2 regions of the Streptomyces sp. NPDC088097 genome follow, and region 2 is predicted to be linked to the other one. Evidence: predicted binding sites of a transcription regulator. Region 2 holds the regulator's gene; the other holds the start of a gene.
What was found. The regulator HspR, encoded in region 2, represses chaperone genes until heat shock. The targets are predictions, from matches to a motif close to TTGAGNNNNNNNNNCTCAA.
Positions count from the first base shown of each region.

Region 1: lon (endopeptidase La) is a predicted target of HspR. The motif match lies at 6,858-6,876, and genes of this name have one in related genera.

Region 1 covers NZ_JBIUTJ010000001.1:247,626-256,613, reverse strand. The annotation lists gene ACIOD1_RS01120 (glycoside hydrolase family 3 protein) at 1-1,551, opposite strand, end outside; gene ACIOD1_RS01115 (TetR/AcrR family transcriptional regulator) at 1,917-2,579, shown strand; gene ACIOD1_RS01110 (hypothetical protein) at 2,683-3,357, opposite strand; gene ACIOD1_RS01105 (hypothetical protein) at 3,613-4,914, shown strand; gene ACIOD1_RS01100 (sulfurtransferase) at 5,033-5,899, shown strand; gene ACIOD1_RS01095 (DUF4097 family beta strand repeat-containing protein) at 5,964-6,725, shown strand; gene lon (endopeptidase La) at 6,899-8,988, shown strand, end outside.
Region 2 covers NZ_JBIUTJ010000005.1:60,469-69,456, reverse strand. The annotation lists gene ACIOD1_RS17700 (heterodisulfide reductase-related iron-sulfur binding cluster) at 1-2,612, opposite strand, end outside; gene ACIOD1_RS17695 (sugar transferase) at 2,723-3,277, opposite strand; gene dnaK (molecular chaperone DnaK) at 3,463-5,310, shown strand; gene grpE (nucleotide exchange factor GrpE) at 5,310-5,993, shown strand; gene dnaJ (molecular chaperone DnaJ) at 6,045-7,238, shown strand; gene ACIOD1_RS17675 (heat shock protein transcriptional repressor HspR) at 7,240-7,701, shown strand; gene ACIOD1_RS17670 (helix-turn-helix transcriptional regulator) at 7,778-8,809, opposite strand.

The sequences.
Region 1 (8,988 bases), on a different contig from region 2:
GAAGGCCACGTCGAGCAGGGCGGCGTCGCCGGCCCCGTAGTCGGCGATCAGGGCGGCGGCGCGCTCGGCGATCTCGGGGATGACGGCGGCCCGCTCCAGATTGATGCAGACCACGGTGGGGACCGCGTCGAGCAGCGCGAGGATCGTCGCGAGCCGCGCCTCGGGGAAGGCCAGCGACCCCGAGTGGAAGAAGGACTCGAAGAGGTTCTCGCGGGGCTCGTGGGGGGTGCGCAGGCGCAGCACCGCGAGGTCGGCGGCGGCCGGGTCGGCGACGACCTCCCCGTAGATGCCGGCGGTGGCCTCGTCCACGCCCCGGACGAAGAGCTTCGGCCGGCCCGTCACGGGCAGGGTCGCGTCCCGGTTGGTCAGGACGGTCAGGGAGCGCCGCTGGGCGGCGGCGCCCAGGGCGGTGAAGTCGGCCCGGCCCACCGTCTCGGCGGCCGCGTCCGGGTCGACGTAGGGGTTCTCGAAGAGGCCGAGGCGGAACTTCTCGCGCAGCAGCCGGCTCACCGACCCGTCGATCCGGGACTCGGGGATCCGGCCCGAGCGGACCAGCTCCACGATCACCTCGGGGCACTGTTCGCCCCCGAACTGGTCGCAACCCGCCTCCAGGGAGCGGGCGGCGCGCTCGGCCACGTCCAGGTGCTCCAGGCCCCAGGCGCGGGCCGGGTGGTGCTGGCCGAAGATCGAGGAGTCCGTCAGCAGGCCCCAGTCGGTGCAGACGATCCCGTCGAAGCCCAACTCCTCGCGGAGCAGCCCGCTGACGACGCCCTGGTTGAAGCCGAAGCCGACCTCTTCCCAGTCCGTGCCGATCGGCTGGCCGTAGTAGGGCATCATCTGCGCGCAGCCGGCCTCGATGGCGGCCTTGAAGGGCTCCAGGTGCAGGTCGCGCATCCCGCCCGGGTAGACCTGCTCCTTGCCGTGCGCGAAGTGCGGGTCCTCGCCGTCCTTCTGGGGGCCGCCGCCGGGGAAGTGCTTGACCATCGCGGAGACGGAGTCCGGGCCGAGTTCCTCGCCCTGGAGGCCGCGCACGTACGCCCGTACGAGTTCGCCCGTGAGCTTCGCGTCGGAGCCGAAGGTGCCGGTCTGGCGTGACCAGCGGGGCTCGGAGGCCAGGTCGATCTGGGGGTGCAGGGCGACGCGGAAGCCGACGGCCAGGTACTCGCGCCGGACCGTGTCGGCGAAGGAGAACACCAGCTCGGGGTCCCCGATCGCGGCGAGGCCGAGGGCCTCGGGCCAGGCGGAGAAGGCGCCTGAGTTGAAGGAGGCGCCGACGTTGTCGGTGAAGGCGTGCCGGGGGTCGGTGGAGAGGGTGACGGGTATCCCGAGGCGGGTGGCCGCCGCCATCTCCTGGACGGCGTTCTGCCACAGGGCCATCTCGCGGGCCCCGTAGGTGCCCAGGAGGTTGAAGTGGGTCAGCAGGCGGCCTTCGATCAGCTCGGGGGTCGTCAGCGGGAGCATCGAGCCGTCGGTCTCGGTGACCGGGGTGCCGTCCGGATTCATCATCAGCATCGAGTGGAAGAGCTGGCCGGCCTTCTCCTCCAGGGTCATCCGGGAGAGCAGGTCCTCCACGCGCCGCTCGATCGGGAGCGAGGCGTCCTTGTAGGCGGGGGAGCCTGCGGGGGCGGGGGCGGAGGCGGGGGTGCGGGGCGGGGTGGTCACGGTCGGGGCTCCTGGGGTGGGTGGGGCGCGCGGGAGGCGGGCTCTGCCCGGGGCCGACGACCGCCGGCCCGACGGCGGCGGGCATCCCGCGCCCACGAGTCGGGAGCGTCGGCGCGGCCGGACGCGTCGTCGACCTGGCGATCCCAACGTAGACGCGAAAACCATGCACTCACTAGGTTTTCGGAAAGTGACCTGGGTCACTGGGGTGCGTGGCCGGAAAAAAGCGGTCGAAGCTCACCGTTTAGGGTGGCCGCATGGCACAGGACGCGGGCCGGACGCCCCCCCGATCGACCCCGAAGGCCACGGTCAGGGGCAGCTACGCCGTGGGCGACGCCCGCCGGCAGAAGATCCTCGACACCGCCGTCGAACACTTCGCACGCTGGGGGTTCCACGCCTCCTCCCTCGCCCGGATCGCCCACGACTGCGGCATCACCCAGGGCGGTCTGCTCCACCACTTCCGGGGCAAGGAGGACCTCCTGCTGTCGGTCCTCGCGCAGAGCGAACAGCACGACGTCGACCGCCTCTTCGCGGGCCCGCACGGTACGACGGCCGACCACTTCGACGCGGTCGTGGCCCTCGCCGCCGACAACGTCCGCCGCCCCGGCCTCGTCCGGATGTTCACCACCCTCGTCGGCGAGTCCGGCAACCCCGGCCACCCCGCGCACGCGTACTTCCGCGACCGCTACGCCCGGGTCCTCGGACACACCGTGGAGATCCTGGAACGGGGTGTCGCCGGAGGCGAAATCCGCCCGGACACCGACTGCGAGGGCGTCGGTCGGGAACTCCTCGCCGTGATGGACGGCCTCCAGATCCAATGGATCCTGGAGCCGGAGGCCGTGGACATGACGGCGCGGCTGCGGACGTACCTGGACCGCAGACTGCGCGAGATCTCCGCGGGTGGCCCTGCCACCGGCTGAGCGGTGGGTGGTGCGGTGGTCGTTGGGGGTGGCCGGTGGCCGGTGGCCGGTGGCCGGTGGCCGGTGGCTGTGGTCGGTGGGGCGGCCGGTGGGGTCCGGGCCGTCAGCGGTCCGGGGTGAAGGCCGGCAGGGATTCCAGGACCGCCCGCAGACCCGGGGTCAGTGCCGGCTCGTCGCGGGTTACCTCGACGCCGTCCTGGGCGAAGACGTAGCCGAAGGCGTCGAAGACCTTCGGGTCACCCGTCGCGACCCGGGGCAGGTGGGCGAGGTCCGCCCCGCGCAGCGCCCCGCGCAGCGACTCCAGGGAGGCGGCGTCCAGCCGTCCCGTGCCCTCCGGGCGGGCCTCGCGGTCGAGCCGGGTCCACGAGCCGTCGCCCCGGACCACGAGCGTGTGGGTCGCGCCGGCGTAACCGCCGCTGCGGGAGACCCGGATCAGGGTCGCGGAGGAGTCCGGGGGCGGCGACGCCGTGGCCCCGTCCGTGGGGCCGTCCGTGGGGCCGGTGGGACGCGCTGACGAGACCCCGGGCGTCGGCGCCGTTCCGGTTCCCGTCGAGGGAGTCGCGGTGGACCCGGGGGACGAGGGCGCGGCCGTCCGCGCCGGGGCGCCGCCCGGGCCGCACCCGGCCAGTACCGCGCCGCCCAGCAGCGCCGCCGCCACGACCCCGGCCACCCGGGGTGCCCGCCGCCGCACGCGGACCCCGCGCGTCCCGCGCGGTTCCGCAGCCCCGCGCGGGCCTTCCGGGGCGCCGAGCCCCGGCTCCCGTAGGGCGTCGAACACCGTCGGTCCCGCGCACGGGCCCGAGGGCTCCGGCGTACCTCGTGAGCCCGCCCGTTCCCGTTCTCCCGACACCTCGCGCACACCCGCCTCCCGAGTCCCCGTACCGAACCCCGAGTATGGAGTCCCCGTCCCGCCACGGAAAGCACCCCGGAGGCCGTCATCCGCCGCATCGCAGCCCCTTGGCGCGGGCTGCCCCCGCTGCTCGCCCTCCTCCTCGGCCTGCTGGGTACGGAGCGCGGCCCCGGCGGCGGCAGCATGTGGCGCGACGAGTCCACCACCTGGCAGGTCGCCCACCGCCCCCTCCCCGACCTGGGCGAACTCCTCGGGCGGGTCGACGCCGTCCACGGCCTGTACTACCTGCTGATGCACGGGGTCTTCGCCCTGGTGGGGGACGGCGACGACCCCGCCGGCGGAGGGCTGTGGGCGCTGCGGATGCCGTCCGTCGCCGCGACCGCGCTCGCCGCCGCCGGGGTCGCCGCCGTCGCGCACCGCCTCATCGGGGCGCGGGCCGCCCTCATCGCCGGCTGCGCCTACGCCCTGTTGCCGCCCGTGCAGATGTACGCGCAGGAGGGCCGTTCGTACGCGTTCGTCGCCGCCGCCGTCGTCTGGGCCACGTACCTGATGCTGTGCGCACGCTGGACCGCCTACGCCGTCGTCCTGCTGCTCGGCTGCTGGCTGCACGAGTTCGCCGCCTTGGCGCTGCTCGCGCACGCCCCCACCGCCGGCCGCGCGCGCGGTTGGCGGTGGAGCGCCGGGGCCGTCGTGGTCGGGCTGGCGCCGCTGGCCCTGATCAGCGCCCGCCAGGCACAGGCCCAGCTGGGCTGGCTCGGCCGGCCGAGCTGGCAGGACTGGGTGGCGTACGGGGTCCTCGCGGGCGCCGTGGCCCTGCTCGCGCGGGGCGCCGACCGGCGGCTCGCGCGGGTCGCCGTACCGCTCGCGCTGCTGCCGCCCGGGCTGCTGCTCGCCGTCTCCCTGGTCCACCCCTGGTACGTGGACCGGTACGTCCTCTACTCCCTGGCCGGGCTCGCCATGCTCGTCGGGGCCCGGCTCGCGGAGGTGCGCGCCTGGTGGCCCTGGCTGCTGGCGGCGGCCCTGCTGGCTCCGTTGGCCTGGTGGTCGGCCTGGCTGCGGACCCCGGACAGCCGCAAGGACGACGTCCTCGCCGTGACCGCCGCCGTCCGGGAACGGGCCCGGCCCGGGGACGCGGTGCTCTTCATGCCGTCCCGGCGGCGCGAGTGGCTGCTGTCCTCCCCCGAGCTGTACGGGACCCTGCGCGACGTGGCCCTGGACCGCACCCCGGCCGCCTCGCGCAGCCTCCAGGGCACCGAACTCCCGCCCGAGCGGATCCGGGAGGCCCTGCGCGCGTCCCCCCGGGTCCTGGCCCTGCTGGACCCCGCCGGGCAGCCGCTGGACCCCTTCCCGGCGGAGGCCGCCAAGCGGGACACCCTGGCCGCCTCCTTCGAACGCTGCTCCGTGACCGAGGTCCGGGGCGCCCGCATCGCCCTCTACGCCCATCCGGGCGCCTGCGCCCGAGACCCCCGGGGCGCCCGTCCGTGACGGAGGTCCCCGCGCCCGCCCGAACCCCGCTCGACGGGGCGGGAGTTGCGGGGACCGGGGGTGGGTGAGGATGGGGGCGGGGCGGGCGCCGCCCCACCGTGACCCGGAGGTGCCGCGCATGAACCCGCAGGAGATCCCGCCCCTGGAGCCGCCCGGCCCGCTCGTCGGGGTCGACTGGACGGCCGCCCGACTCGGAGCCCCCGGGCTGGTCCTCTTCGACGCCTCCGTCGGAGCCCACCGGGGCGCCCCCGCCCGCATCCCCGGCGCCCGCCCCTTCGACCTCGACGGCGCCCTCAGCGACCACGACGCCGCCGCCCCGCACACCGTGCCCGGGCCGGGGGAGTTCACGGCCGAGCTGCGCGCCCTCGGGCTCCACGACACCGACACGGCGGTCGTGTACGACGCCGCCGGGATCTACTCCGGCGCCCGAGCCTGGTGGATGCTCCGCGCGATGGGCTTCGACCGCGTGGCCGTCCTCGACGGGGGCCTGCCCGCCTGGACCGAGGCCGGACTGCCCGTAGAGACCCTCCCGGCGGCGTACGGAGGCCCGCACGGCTCCTTCACCGCCCGGCCGCGCCCGGGGCGCCTGGTGGGCTCCGCCGAGGTCTCCGCCGCCCTGGCCGACCCGGACGCCGCCGTCCTCGACGCCCGGACCCGGGAGCGCTTCGCCGGCGCCGCCCCCGAGCCCCGACCGGGCCTGCGCGGTGGGCACATGCCGGGCGCGGTGAACCTCCCCTTCGCCGAACTATTGCGGCCCGACGGCCTGATGCGCCCGCGCGCGGAGCTTCGTACCGCCCTCGCCGACGCGGCCGGCGACCGGGAGCGCCTCTACTTCAGCTGCGGCTCCGGCGTCACGGCCTGCGTCCTCGCGCTCGGCGCCGCCGTGGCCGGCTACGGGGAGGAGGCCCTGGCGGTGTACGACGGCTCCTGGAGCGAATGGGGCCTGCCCTCGGCCTCGCGCCCGGTCGCCACGGGCGGGGGATAGCCCCACCCCGGGTCCGGGTACGCACCCCAGGGCGCGGGGCGCGGGCCCGCCACAGACTGGGGGCATGTCACCTCACGCCCCCTCAGCCCGCCTCACCCGTACGGTCGTCGGCACCACCGCCGCCGTGACCCTCCTGCTCCTGGCCGGCTGCGGAGCGCTGCCGGGCCGGGCCATGAAGACCTCCACCTCCGAGGCCACGGTCACCGAGGCGGTGACGGCGGTGGAGATCACGGACGCCCGCCGGGGCTCCGTCGAGGTGACCCCGGGCAGCGGCGCCGGGGTGAGCGTGCACCGCACCGTCCACTACCAGGGCAACACGACGCCCGAGCCCGGCCGGCGGGTGTCGGACGGCACGCTGAGCTTCACGAACGGCTGCGGGAACGACTGCTGGGTCGACTACCGGCTGGTGGTTCCCGCCACGGTCAAGGTCAAGATCGACGGGAGCAGTGGGGACGTCTCGGTGACGGGCGTGGCCCGGGCCGAGGTGGACACCGACTCCGGCGACGTCCGCGTCGAGCGCATCGCGGGCCCGCTGAAGGTCCGCACCTCCTCGGGGGAGATCCGGGCCGGCGCCCTGAGCGACGCGGGCGCGGACATCCGTACGGACTCGGGCGACACCACCCTGGACTTCGCGCAGGTCCCGCGCTCGGTCTCCGTCATCAGCACCGCCGGCGACGTCGACGTCACGGTCCCGCGGGCGCCGTACGAGGTGACGGCCTCCACCACCTCGGGCACCCGCCGGATCGCCGTCCCCACGACCCCCGCGGCACCCTCCCGCCTCGCCCTCAAAACCACCTCGGGCGACGTCCACGTCGCGACGACCTGAGCCCCCTGGTCGATGGCCTGAGCCCACCCCGGCACGAGACGAAGCCACCCGTGCGGGGGCCGCCGCCGACGCCCCGAGAGCTGTTCGCCCCCGGCGAACGGGGGTTGGGGAACATCTTCGGGCTCAGGTGCATTGAGTCGGCATAGCTCAACTTCACTGCCGGAGGGAAGATCATGGCTTCGACGTCCGTATCGCTCACTCTGCCCGTACTGCCGCTCGACGACGAGGTCGTCCTGCCCGGGATGGTCGTCCCGCTCGACCTGTCCGACGCCGAGGTGCGCGGGGCCGTCGAGGCCGCGCAGGCGGCGGCTGGGAGCGGGAAGCCCCGGGTGCTGCTCGTACCGCGGGTCGACGGTACGTACACCGGGACCGGGGTGCTGGGGACCGTCGAGCAGGTGGGACGGCTCTCCGACGGGGACCCCGGGGCGCTCATCCGCGGCCGCGGCCGGGTCCGCATCGGCGCCGGGACCACCGGACCCGGGGCGGCGCTCTGGGTCGAGGGGCAGACCGTCGACGAGCACGTGCCCGACCCGCTGCCGGGGGCCGTCGCCGAGCTGGTCAAGGAGTACAAGGCGCTCGCCACCAGCTGGCTCAGGAAGCGCGGGGCCTGGCAGGTCGTGGACCGCGTCCAGCAGATCGACGGGGTCTCCGCCCTCGCCGACAACTCCGGCTACTCGCCCTTCCTGACGGTGGCCCAGAAGGTGGAACTCCTGGAGACCGCCGACCCCGTCGCCCGCCTCAGGCTCGCGATCAAGGCGCTCGGCGACCACCTCGCCGAACAGGACGTCGCCGAGTCCATCGCCAAGGACGTCCAGGACGGCGTCGACAAGCAGCAGCGCGAGTTCCTGCTCCGCCGCCAGCTCGAAGCGGTCCGCAAGGAACTGCGCGAGCTGAACGGCGACAAGGCCGGCGCGGACGGCGAGGAGTCCGACGATTACCGCGCCCGCGTGGAGGCCGCCGACCTGCCCGAGAAGGTGCGCGAGGCCGCCCTCAAGGAGGTCGAGAAGCTGGAGCGCTCCAGCGACCAGAGCCCCGAGGGCTCCTGGATCCGCACCTGGCTCGACACCGTCCTCGAACTGCCCTGGAACGAGCGCACCGAGGACCGGTACGACATCCAGGGCGCCCGGGCCGTCCTCGACGCCGAGCACGCGGGGCTCGGCGACGTGAAGGACCGCATCACCGAGTACCTGGCCGTCCGCAAGCGCCGCGGCGAACGCGGCATGGGCGTCATCGGAGGCCGCCGGGGTGGCGCCGTGCTCGCCCTCGTCGGCCCGCCCGGTGTCGGCAAGACCTCCCTCGGGGAGTCCGTCGCGCACGCCATGGGCCGCAAGTTCGTCCGCGTCGCCCTCGGCGGAGTCCGCGACGAGGCCGAGATCCGCGGCCACCGGCGCACGTACGTCGGCGCGCTGCCCGGACGCATCGTCCGCGCCATCAAGGAGGCCGGGTCCATGAACCCGGTGGTCCTGCTCGACGAGATCGACAAGGTCGGCTCCGACTTCCGCGGCGACCCGGCCGCGGCCCTGCTCGAAGTCCTCGACCCCGCCCAGAACCACACCTTCCGCGACCACTATCTGGAGGTGGAACTCGACCTCAGCGACGTGGTCTTCCTCGCCACCGCCAACGTCCTGGAGGCCATCCCCGAAGCCCTCGCCGACCGCATGGAGCTGGTCCGGCTCGACGGCTACACCGAGGACGAGAAGGTCGTCATCGCCCGCGACCACCTGCTGCCCCGCCAACTGGAGCGCGCCGGACTCGGCGCCGACGAGGTGGTCCTGGAGGACGAGGCCCTGCGGAGGCTGGCCGGCGAGTACACCCGCGAGGCGGGCGTGCGCACCCTGGAGCGGTCCATCGCGCGGCTGCTGCGCAAGGTGACCTCCCAGCACGAGCTGGGCGAGCGCGAGCTGCCCTTCACCATCGGGGCCGGCGAGCTGCGCGGCCTGATCGGGCGCCCGCACCACGTCCCGGAGTCCGCGCAGGACCCGGCGCAGCGGCGCACGGCCGTGCCCGGCGTGGCCACCGGCCTCGCCGTGACCGGCGCCGGCGGCGACGTGCTGTTCGTCGAGGCCTCCCTCGCCGACCCGGAGACGGGCGCGGCCGGGCTCACCCTCACCGGCCAGCTAGGCGACGTCATGAAGGAGTCGGCGCAGATCGCGCTGAGCTTCCTGCGCTCCCACGGGGCCGAACTCGAACTCCCCGTCACCGGGCTCAAGGACCGGGGCGTCCACATCCACTTCCCGGCGGGCGCGGTCCCCAAGGACGGACC
Region 2 (8,988 bases):
GGGACCTCCGTCTTCGGCTCGGTCGGCTCGGCGTCCACCGCGGGCTTCTCGGCGGGCTCGACGTCCGCCTCCACCTCCGGCTCCGCTGCCTTGACGGCCTCGGCCTCGGGCTCGGCGGGCTCGGGCGCCTTCTCGGCCCCCGGCTCCACCGCGGCCTCGGGGGCCTCGGCGGCCTCGGGCGCCTCAGGAGCCTCGGCAGCAGCCTCGACCTCCGCCTCCGCGAGCACGGCGGCCTCGGCTTCCGCAGCTGCCTTCGCCTCGGCCTCAGCCTCGGCCTTCGCCTCCGCAGCCGCCTTCGCCTCAGCCTCGGCAGCCGCCTTCGCCACCGCCTCCGCCTCCGCCAGCGCCGCGGCTTCCGCCGCCTCCGCCTCGGCCAGTTCGGCCAGTTCGGCCTCCGTCGGGCCCGGGGTCTTCACCGACTCCAGCAGCAGCTGCGCCACGTCCACGACCTGGACGTGCTCCTTCGCCTGGCCGTCGTTCTTCTTGCCGTTCACCGAGTCGGTGAGCATGACGAGGCAGAAGGGGCATGCCGTGGAGACGATGTCCGGGTTCAGGGACAGGGCCTCGTCGACGCGCTCGTTGTTGATGCGCTTGCCGATCCGCTCCTCCATCCACATCCGCGCGCCACCCGCGCCACAGCAGAAGCCCCGCTCCTTGTGGCGGTGCATCTCCTGCTGGCGCAGCCCCGGCACGGCCGACATGATCTCGCGCGGCGGCGTGTAGACCTTGTTGTGCCGGCCCAGGTAGCAGGGGTCGTGGTACGTGATCAGGCCGTCGACCGGGGTCACCGGCGTGAGGCGGCCCTCGTCGATCAGGTGCTGGAGCAGCTGCGTGTGGTGGATGACCTCGTACTCGCCGCCCAGCTGCGGGTACTCGTTCGCGATCGTGTTGAAGCAGTGCGGGCAGGTCGAGACGATCCGCTTCGCCGACTTCGGCTTCTTCGTCGCCGGGTCCTCGTCGTCCTCGCCGAAGGCCATGTTCAGCATGGCCACGTTCTCCTGGCCGAGCTGCTGGAACAGCGGCTCGTTGCCCAGGCGGCGCGGGGAGTCACCCGTGCACTTCTCGTCGCCGCCCATGATCGCGAACTTGACGCCCGCCATGTTCAGCAGCTCCGCGAAGGCCTTCGTGGTCTTCTTGGCCCGGTCCTCCAGGGCGCCCGCGCAGCCGACCCAGTACAGGTAGTCGAACTCGGAGAGGTCCTCCGCGTCCTTCCCGATGATCGGGACCTCGAAGTCGACCTCCTTCGTCCACTCCACGCGCGCCTTCTTGGCCAGGCCCCAGGGATTGCCCTTCTTCTCCAGGTTCTTGAGCATCGTGCCCGCCTCGGACGGGAACGCGCTCTCGATCATCACCTGGTAGCGGCGCATGTCGACGATGTGGTCGATGTGCTCGATGTCGACCGGGCACTGCTCGACGCACGCGCCGCAGGTGGTGCAGGACCACAGCACGTCCGGGTCGATGACGCCGTTCTCCTCGGCGGTGCCGATGAGCGGGCGCTCCGCCTCGGCCAGGGCCGCCGCCGGTACGTCCTTCAGCTGCTCCGGGGTCGCCTTCTCGTTGCCCTCCATGTCCTTGCCGCCGCCCGCGAGCAGGTACGGGGCCTTGGCGTGCGCGTGGTCGCGCAGCGACATGATCAGGAGCTTCGGGGACAGCGGCTTGCCGGTGTTCCAGGCGGGGCACTGCGACTGGCAGCGCCCGCACTCGGTGCACGTGGAGAAGTCGAGGATGCCCTTCCAGGAGAACTGCTCGACCTGGGAGACGCCGAAGACGTCGTCCTCGCCCGGGTCCTCGAAGTCGATCTCCTTGCCGCCGCTCGTCATCGGCTTGAGCTCGCCGAGCGCGACCGCGCCGTCCGCGTTCCGCTTGAACCAGATGTTCGGGAAGCCGAGGAAGCGGTGCCAGGCGACACCCATGTTGGTGTTGAGCGAGACGACGATCATCCAGATCAGCGAGGTGCCGATCTTGATCATCGCCGTGAAGTAGATGAGGGTCTGGAGCGTGCCGACCGAGAGGCCCTTGAAGGCCAGGACCAGCGGGTACGAGAGGAAGTACGCCGGCTCGTAGTGGTCGACGTGGTGGATCGCGCCTTCGAGCCCGCGCAGCGTCAGGATCGCGAGGCCGATGATCAGGATGATGTACTCGACGAAGTACGCCTGCCAGGCCTTGGAGCCCGTGAAGCGCGACTTGCGGCCCGCCCGGGAAGGCAGGTTGATCAGGCGGATGGCGATCAGCACCAGGATGCCGAGGATCGTCATCACGCCGATGAACTCGATGTACAGCTCGAACGGCAGGAAGTCGCCGATGATCGGCAGCGTCCAGTCCGCCTGGAAGAGCTGGCCGTAGGCCTGGGCCAGCGTCGGAGGCAGCGTCAGGAAGCCGATGGCGACGAACCAGTGGGCGAAGCCGACGATGCCCCAGCGGTTCATCCGGCTGTGGCCGAGGAACTCCCGGACCAGGGTGAGCGTTCGAGCCTTCGGGTCGTCCGTACGGCTGCCTGCCGGCACGGGTTGGCCGAGTTTCACGAACCGGTAGATCTGGGCCACGGCTCGGGCGAGCAGCGCGACGCCGACCACGGTCAGGACCAGCGACACGATGATCGCGGCGAGTTGCATGGGAGGGCTCCTCGGGCGGGACTTACTAAGCGGTAACTTATTGAGTCAAGGCTTGAGGTTACCCAGTTCCCGCGCCGCAATGTAGGTGGGCGAGCGGTGATCTGTGTCGCTCAGGCATGCCTCGGTCGGCACCGCTGTCGGTAGGCCGCCCGAGGGGTCTGAGCGAGGATCGCGAGATCCATCCCCAGCCAATGGCTCTCCACATAGTGCCGGTCCAAGAGGGCCATCTCCTCCCAGGGGAGGTCCGACCGCGCGCTGACCTGCCACAATCCGGTCATTCCGGGGCGTACGAGCAGTCGTTCGGGTCGATCCGTCCGTGCTTCGGGACGCGGCCCGACCAGGGACATCTCCCCGCGCAGCACATTCAGCAGTTGTGGCAGCCCGTCCAGCGCGCACCGCTTCACCGCCACCCCGACCCGCCCGGCCCCCTCCGTGCGCAGCCGCCAGGTGTGGAAGGGGACCCCGGTCGGCCCCGCCGCCGGCGCCCGTACGAGGACCCGCGCGCGCAGGGTCGCGTACAGCAGGGCGGCGGCCAGCAGCAGCGGGACGGCCGTGACGGTCAGCAGGGCCAGGGCGCCCGCGAGGTCGAACACCCGCTTGGCCGGCGGCGGGGCCGGGAGCGCCCCCGGCCGGAGGGCGGCGGGGAGGGTGAGCGTCAGAGGCATGCCAGCACCGTGCCGGAAGGCCGCCACCGGCCCGGCGCGCCGCGCGGCGGGCGTCCCCCGCCCGGCGGTCAGTGAGCGTAAGGGCAGCCTAAAGGTTGAGCCCCCTCGACTCACCTCTGTTGACGCACGTGCAGACGTCATGCATTCTTGAGTCTGTTCCACTCAAGTCAGCTGGAGGAATCAAAATGGCACGTGCGGTCGGCATCGACCTGGGCACCACTAACTCCGTCGTCAGCGTTCTGGAAGGCGGCGAGCCCACCGTCATCACCAACGCCGAGGGCGCCAGGACCACGCCGTCCGTCGTCGCCTTCGCCAAGAACGGCGAGGTCCTCGTCGGCGAGGTGGCCAAGCGCCAGGCGGTCACGAACGTGGACCGGACCATCCGCTCCGTCAAGCGCCACATGGGCACTGACTGGAAGATCAACCTGGATGGCAAGGACTTCAACCCGCAGCAGATGAGCGCCTTCATCCTGCAGAAGCTGAAGCGCGACGCCGAGGCGTACCTGGGCGAGAAGGTCACGGACGCGGTCATCACCGTCCCGGCCTACTTCAACGACTCCGAGCGCCAGGCGACGAAGGAGGCCGGCGAGATCGCGGGCCTCAACGTCCTGCGCATCGTCAACGAGCCGACGGCCGCCGCCCTGGCCTACGGCCTCGACAAGGACGACCAGACCATCCTCGTCTTCGACCTCGGTGGCGGCACCTTCGACGTGTCCCTCCTTGAGATCGGCGACGGCGTCGTCGAGGTCAAGGCCACCAACGGTGACAACCACCTCGGTGGCGACGACTGGGACCAGCGCGTCGTCGACTACCTGGTGAAGCAGTTCGCCAACGGTCACGGCGTCGACCTGGCCAAGGACAAGATGGCGCTCCAGCGTCTGCGCGAGGCCGCCGAGAAGGCGAAGATCGAGCTGTCCTCCTCCACGGAGACCTCGATCAACCTGCCCTACATCACGGCTTCCGCCGAGGGCCCGCTGCACCTGGACGAGAAGCTCACGCGCTCGCAGTTCCAGCAGCTCACCGCGGACCTGCTCGACCGCTGCAAGGCGCCGTTCAACAACGTGATCAAGGACGCGGGCATCAACCTGTCCGAGATCGACCACGTGGTCCTCGTCGGCGGCTCCACCCGCATGCCGGCCGTCGCCGAGCTCGTCAAGGAGCTCACCGGCGGTCAGGACGCCAACAAGGGCGTCAACCCGGACGAGGTCGTCGCCATCGGCGCGACGCTCCAGGCCGGTGTGCTCAAGGGTGAGGTCAAGGACGTCCTGCTCCTCGACGTGACCCCGCTGTCCCTGGGTATCGAAACCAAGGGCGGCATCATGACCAAGCTCATCGAGCGCAACACGACCATCCCGACCAAGCGGTCGGAGATCTTCACGACGGCCGAGGACAACCAGCCGTCCGTGCAGATCCAGGTCTACCAGGGCGAGCGCGAGATCGCGGCGTACAACAAGAAGCTCGGCATGTTCGAGCTGACCGGCCTGCCGCCGGCCCCCCGTGGCATCCCGCAGATCGAGGTCTCCTTCGACATCGACGCGAACGGCATCATGCACGTCACGGCCAAGGACCTCGGCACGGGCAAGGAGCAGAAGATGACCGTCACCGGCGGCTCTTCGCTCGGCAAGGACGAGGTCGACCGCATGCGCCAGGAGGCGGAGCAGTACGCGGACGAGGACCTGCGCCGCAAGGAGGCCGCCGAGTCCCGCAACCAGGGTGAGCAGCTCGTCTACCAGACGGAGAAGTTCCTCTCGGAGAACGCGGACAAGGTCCCGGGCGAGATCAAGACCGAGGTCGAGACCGCGATCACCGAGCTGAAGGACAAGCTCAAGGGTGAGGACGCGGCCGAGATCCGCACCGCGACCGAGAAGCTCGGCGCGATCAGCCAGAAGCTGGGCCAGGCCATCTACGCCGACGCCCAGTCCGCCCAGGGTGCCGCCGGCGCCGAGGGTGCCCAGCAGGCCGCGGACGCCGCCGACGACGTCGTCGACGCCGAGATCGTCGACGACGAGAAGCCGAAGGGTGGCGCTGTCTGATGTCGGAGGAGACCCCGGGCTTCGACGAGAAGCCCGAAGTCCCCGCCGACGGCACGCCTGACGATGCCGCCGAGCCGAAGGCCGCAGCCTCCTCCGAGGAGGAGGCCGCGTCCCCGGCCGGGGACTCCGCAGCAGCACAGAACGCCGGCCAGGAGACCGCTCTCCTGGCGCAGCTGGACCAGGCCCGCACCGCGCTCGGCGAGCGCACCGCGGACCTCCAGCGGCTCCAGGCGGAGTACCAGAACTACCGCCGTCGCGTGGAGCGGGACCGGATCGCCGTCAAGGAGATCGCGGTCGCGTCCCTCCTGACGGAGCTGCTCCCGACCCTGGACGACATCGGCCGGGCGCGGGAACATGGCGAACTGGTCGGCGGCTTCAAGTCGGTGGCCGAGTCGCTGGAGACCGCCGCCGCCAAGATGGGGCTGCAGCAGTTCGGCAAGGAGGGCGAGCCCTTCGACCCGACGATCCACGAGGCCCTGATGCACTCGTACGCGCCGGACGTCACCGAGACGACCTGCGTGGCGATCCTGCAGCCGGGCTACCGGATCGGCGAGCGTACGATCCGCCCCGCGCGGGTCGCGGTGGCCGAGCCCCAGCCGGGCGCGGCCCCCGCCGCCAAGTCCGAGTCCGCGGACGGCGACGCGCCGTCCGACAAGGACACGGATGCCCCCGAAAAGGGCTGAAGCACCGACTGACGCGGTACACGTAGGAGAACGAGAGGAGGGCCACCGGGGATGAGCACGAAGGACTTCGTCGAGAAGGACTACTACAAGGTCCTCGGTGTCCCGAAGGACGCCACCGAGGCCGAGATCAAGAAGGCGTACCGGAAGCTCGCCCGCGAGTTCCACCCGGACGCCAACAAGGGCGACGCCTCGGCCGAGGAGCGCTTCAAGCAGATCTCCGAGGCGAACGACGTCCTCGGGGACGCCAAGAAGCGCAAGGAGTACGACGAGGCCCGCGCCCTGTTCGGCAACGGGGGCTTCCGCCCCGGTCCGGGCGGGGGCGGCGGCGGCTCGTTCAACTTCGACCTCGGCGACCTCTTCGGCGGCACCCAGCAGGGTGGCGGCCAGGGAGGCTTCGGCGGCGGTGGCGGCGGTCTCGGTGACGTGTTCGGCGGCCTGTTCAACCGCGGCGCCGGCCAGGGTCCGGGCCCCCGGACCCAGCCGCGCCGCGGCCAGGACGTCGAGTCCGAGGTCACGCTCTCCTTCACGGAGGCCGTGGACGGGGCGACCGTGCCGCTGCGCATGTCCTCGCAGGCCCCCTGCAAGGCCTGTGCGGGCACCGGCGACAAGAACGGCACCCCCAGGGTGTGCCCGACCTGCGTCGGCACCGGCCAGGTGTCCCGCGGCAGCGGCGGCGGCTTCTCGCTGACCGACCCCTGCGCGGACTGCAAGGGCCGCGGTCTGATCGCGGAGAACCCCTGCGAGGTCTGCAAGGGCAGCGGGCGCGCCCGCAGTTCGCGGACCATGCAGGTCCGCATCCCGGCGGGCGTCTCCGACGGGCAGCGGATCCGACTGCGCGGCAAGGGCGCTCCGGGCGAGCGCGGCGGCCCGGCGGGCGACCTCTACGTGGTCGTGCACGTCGGCAGCCATGCCGTGTTCGGGCGCAAGGACGACAACCTGACGGTGACCGTCCCGGTGACCTTCGCGGAAGCCGCCCTGGGCGCCGAGATCAAGGTCCCGACGCTGAACGGTCCCTCCGTCACGCTCAAGCTCCCCCCGGGCACCCCCGGCGGTCGCACGATGCGGGCCCGCGGCAAGGGTGCGGTCCGCAAGGACGGCACCCGCGGCGACCTGCTCGTCACCGTGGAGGTGGCGGTCCCGACGGAGCTGTCCGACAAGGCCCGCGAGGCCCTGGAGATGTACCGGGACGCGTCCGAGTCCGAGGATCCGCGCGCCCTCCTGTTCGAGTCCGCGAAGGGAGCATGACATGGACGGCCACCGCCGCTCGTCCCGTCTGGGTCACGGGTACCAGCTCACCGACGAGACCCCGGTCTACGTGATCTCGGTGGCCGCCCAGCTCTCCGGTCTGCATCCACAGACCCTGCGCCAGTACGACCGCCTCGGCCTGGTCTCCCCGGACCGCACGGCCGGACGCGGCCGGCGCTACTCGGCCCGGGACATCGACCTGCTCCGCACGGTGCAGGCGCTGTCCCAGGACGAGGGCATCAATCTGGCCGGGATCAAGCGGATCATCGAACTGGAGAACCAGGTGGCCGCGCTCCAGCAGCGCGTCGCCGAGCTGTCCACAGCTGTGGACGGAGCGGCCGCCGCCCTCCAGGCCCGCGAGGCGCAGGTGCACGCCTCGTACCGGCGCGACCTGGTCCCGTACCAGCCCCCGCAGCCGGGCAACGCCCTCGTCGTCTGGCGCCCCAAGCGCCCGATGGACTGACGGACCGACGGACCACGCGCGAAGGCCCCGCCCGGATCTCCCGGGCGGGGCCTTCGTACGTGCCCCAGAGGCCCTCTCACAGCTCCGTGAGGTCTCCGGGGCCGGTGACGTGCAGGATGCCCGACTGGGCGATCAGGAAGCCCAGCTGGGCCCTGCTGCCGCTGCCCAGGACGGTGGCGAGCCGCGCGATGTGCGCGCGGCAGGTCCGTACGTTCATCCCCAACCGGCGCGCGATGGCCTCGTCCACGTGCCCTTCCACCAGCAACTGCGCGATCGAGCGCTGGACGCCCGAGATCCCGTCGGGCTTGTGCGTGTACGTGACCTCGTCGCGCAGCGGCACGGCGCGCCGCCACAGCTGTTCGAAGACCCGGATGAGGTAGTCCACGAGCCCGGGGTGGCGCAGTTCCAGGGCCACCCGGCGGTCGTCCTGGGCCGGGATGAAGGCCACCGTGCGGTCGAAGATGATGAGCCGCTCGATCAGCTCCTCCAGGGTGCGGATCTCGACCTTGCCCTGGGAGATCCGTTCCACGTAGGCCAGCGTGCCCTGGCTGTGCCGCACGGTGTGCTGGTACAGGGTGCGGATGCTGACCCCGCGGTCGACGAGCGGCTGGTCGCGCTCCAAGGCCTGGGTGAGGGAGATGGAGGGCCTGCCGCCGCCCGGTTGTACGGTCAGCACCTCCGTGTGGCACTCGGCGGACGCCAGGTCGAGCGCGGCGCTGATCCGGTCGAGGCCCTCCAGTACGGTGATCGCGTGGGTGCTGGCGGGCGTCTGCGCGCTGATGGCGAGGAACGGCTCGAAGGTGTCGGCGAGGTCGAGCGAGTACTGCCGGCGGTCCTGGATCTCCCGTTCGAGGGGGTGCAGACGTTGCGCGAGTGCGACCGACGGGGGAACCGGACGCAACGACTGTTCGTCATCAGGGTCGGGGTGCAGCAACGCGAATTCCAGCAGACATGGCGCGTTCCCGACATCGGCCCGGGACACCCGCCCGGCGCTCAGCGCGGTCGCGTAAAGTCGCGCTCCCTCGTCACACAGTTCGGTGACGAGGTGGGGATGTGTCGGCTGTGTGCTGATATGCGGCAAATCTCCACCCCCCAGGGTCCTGAACATGCAAGAACATGATGCATCGTCCCTGTGGCATTGACGTGCCCAAATGAGCCATCGTCTGAGACGCGGGGGAGAGGATTCCATCAAGTGAGGACGAAGCCGACCATGTACAAGAGAATGCTTCGCTCGGCGCTTGCCGTTGTTTTCTCCGCCCTTGTAGCTTATGGGGCATTCGGGGGCGG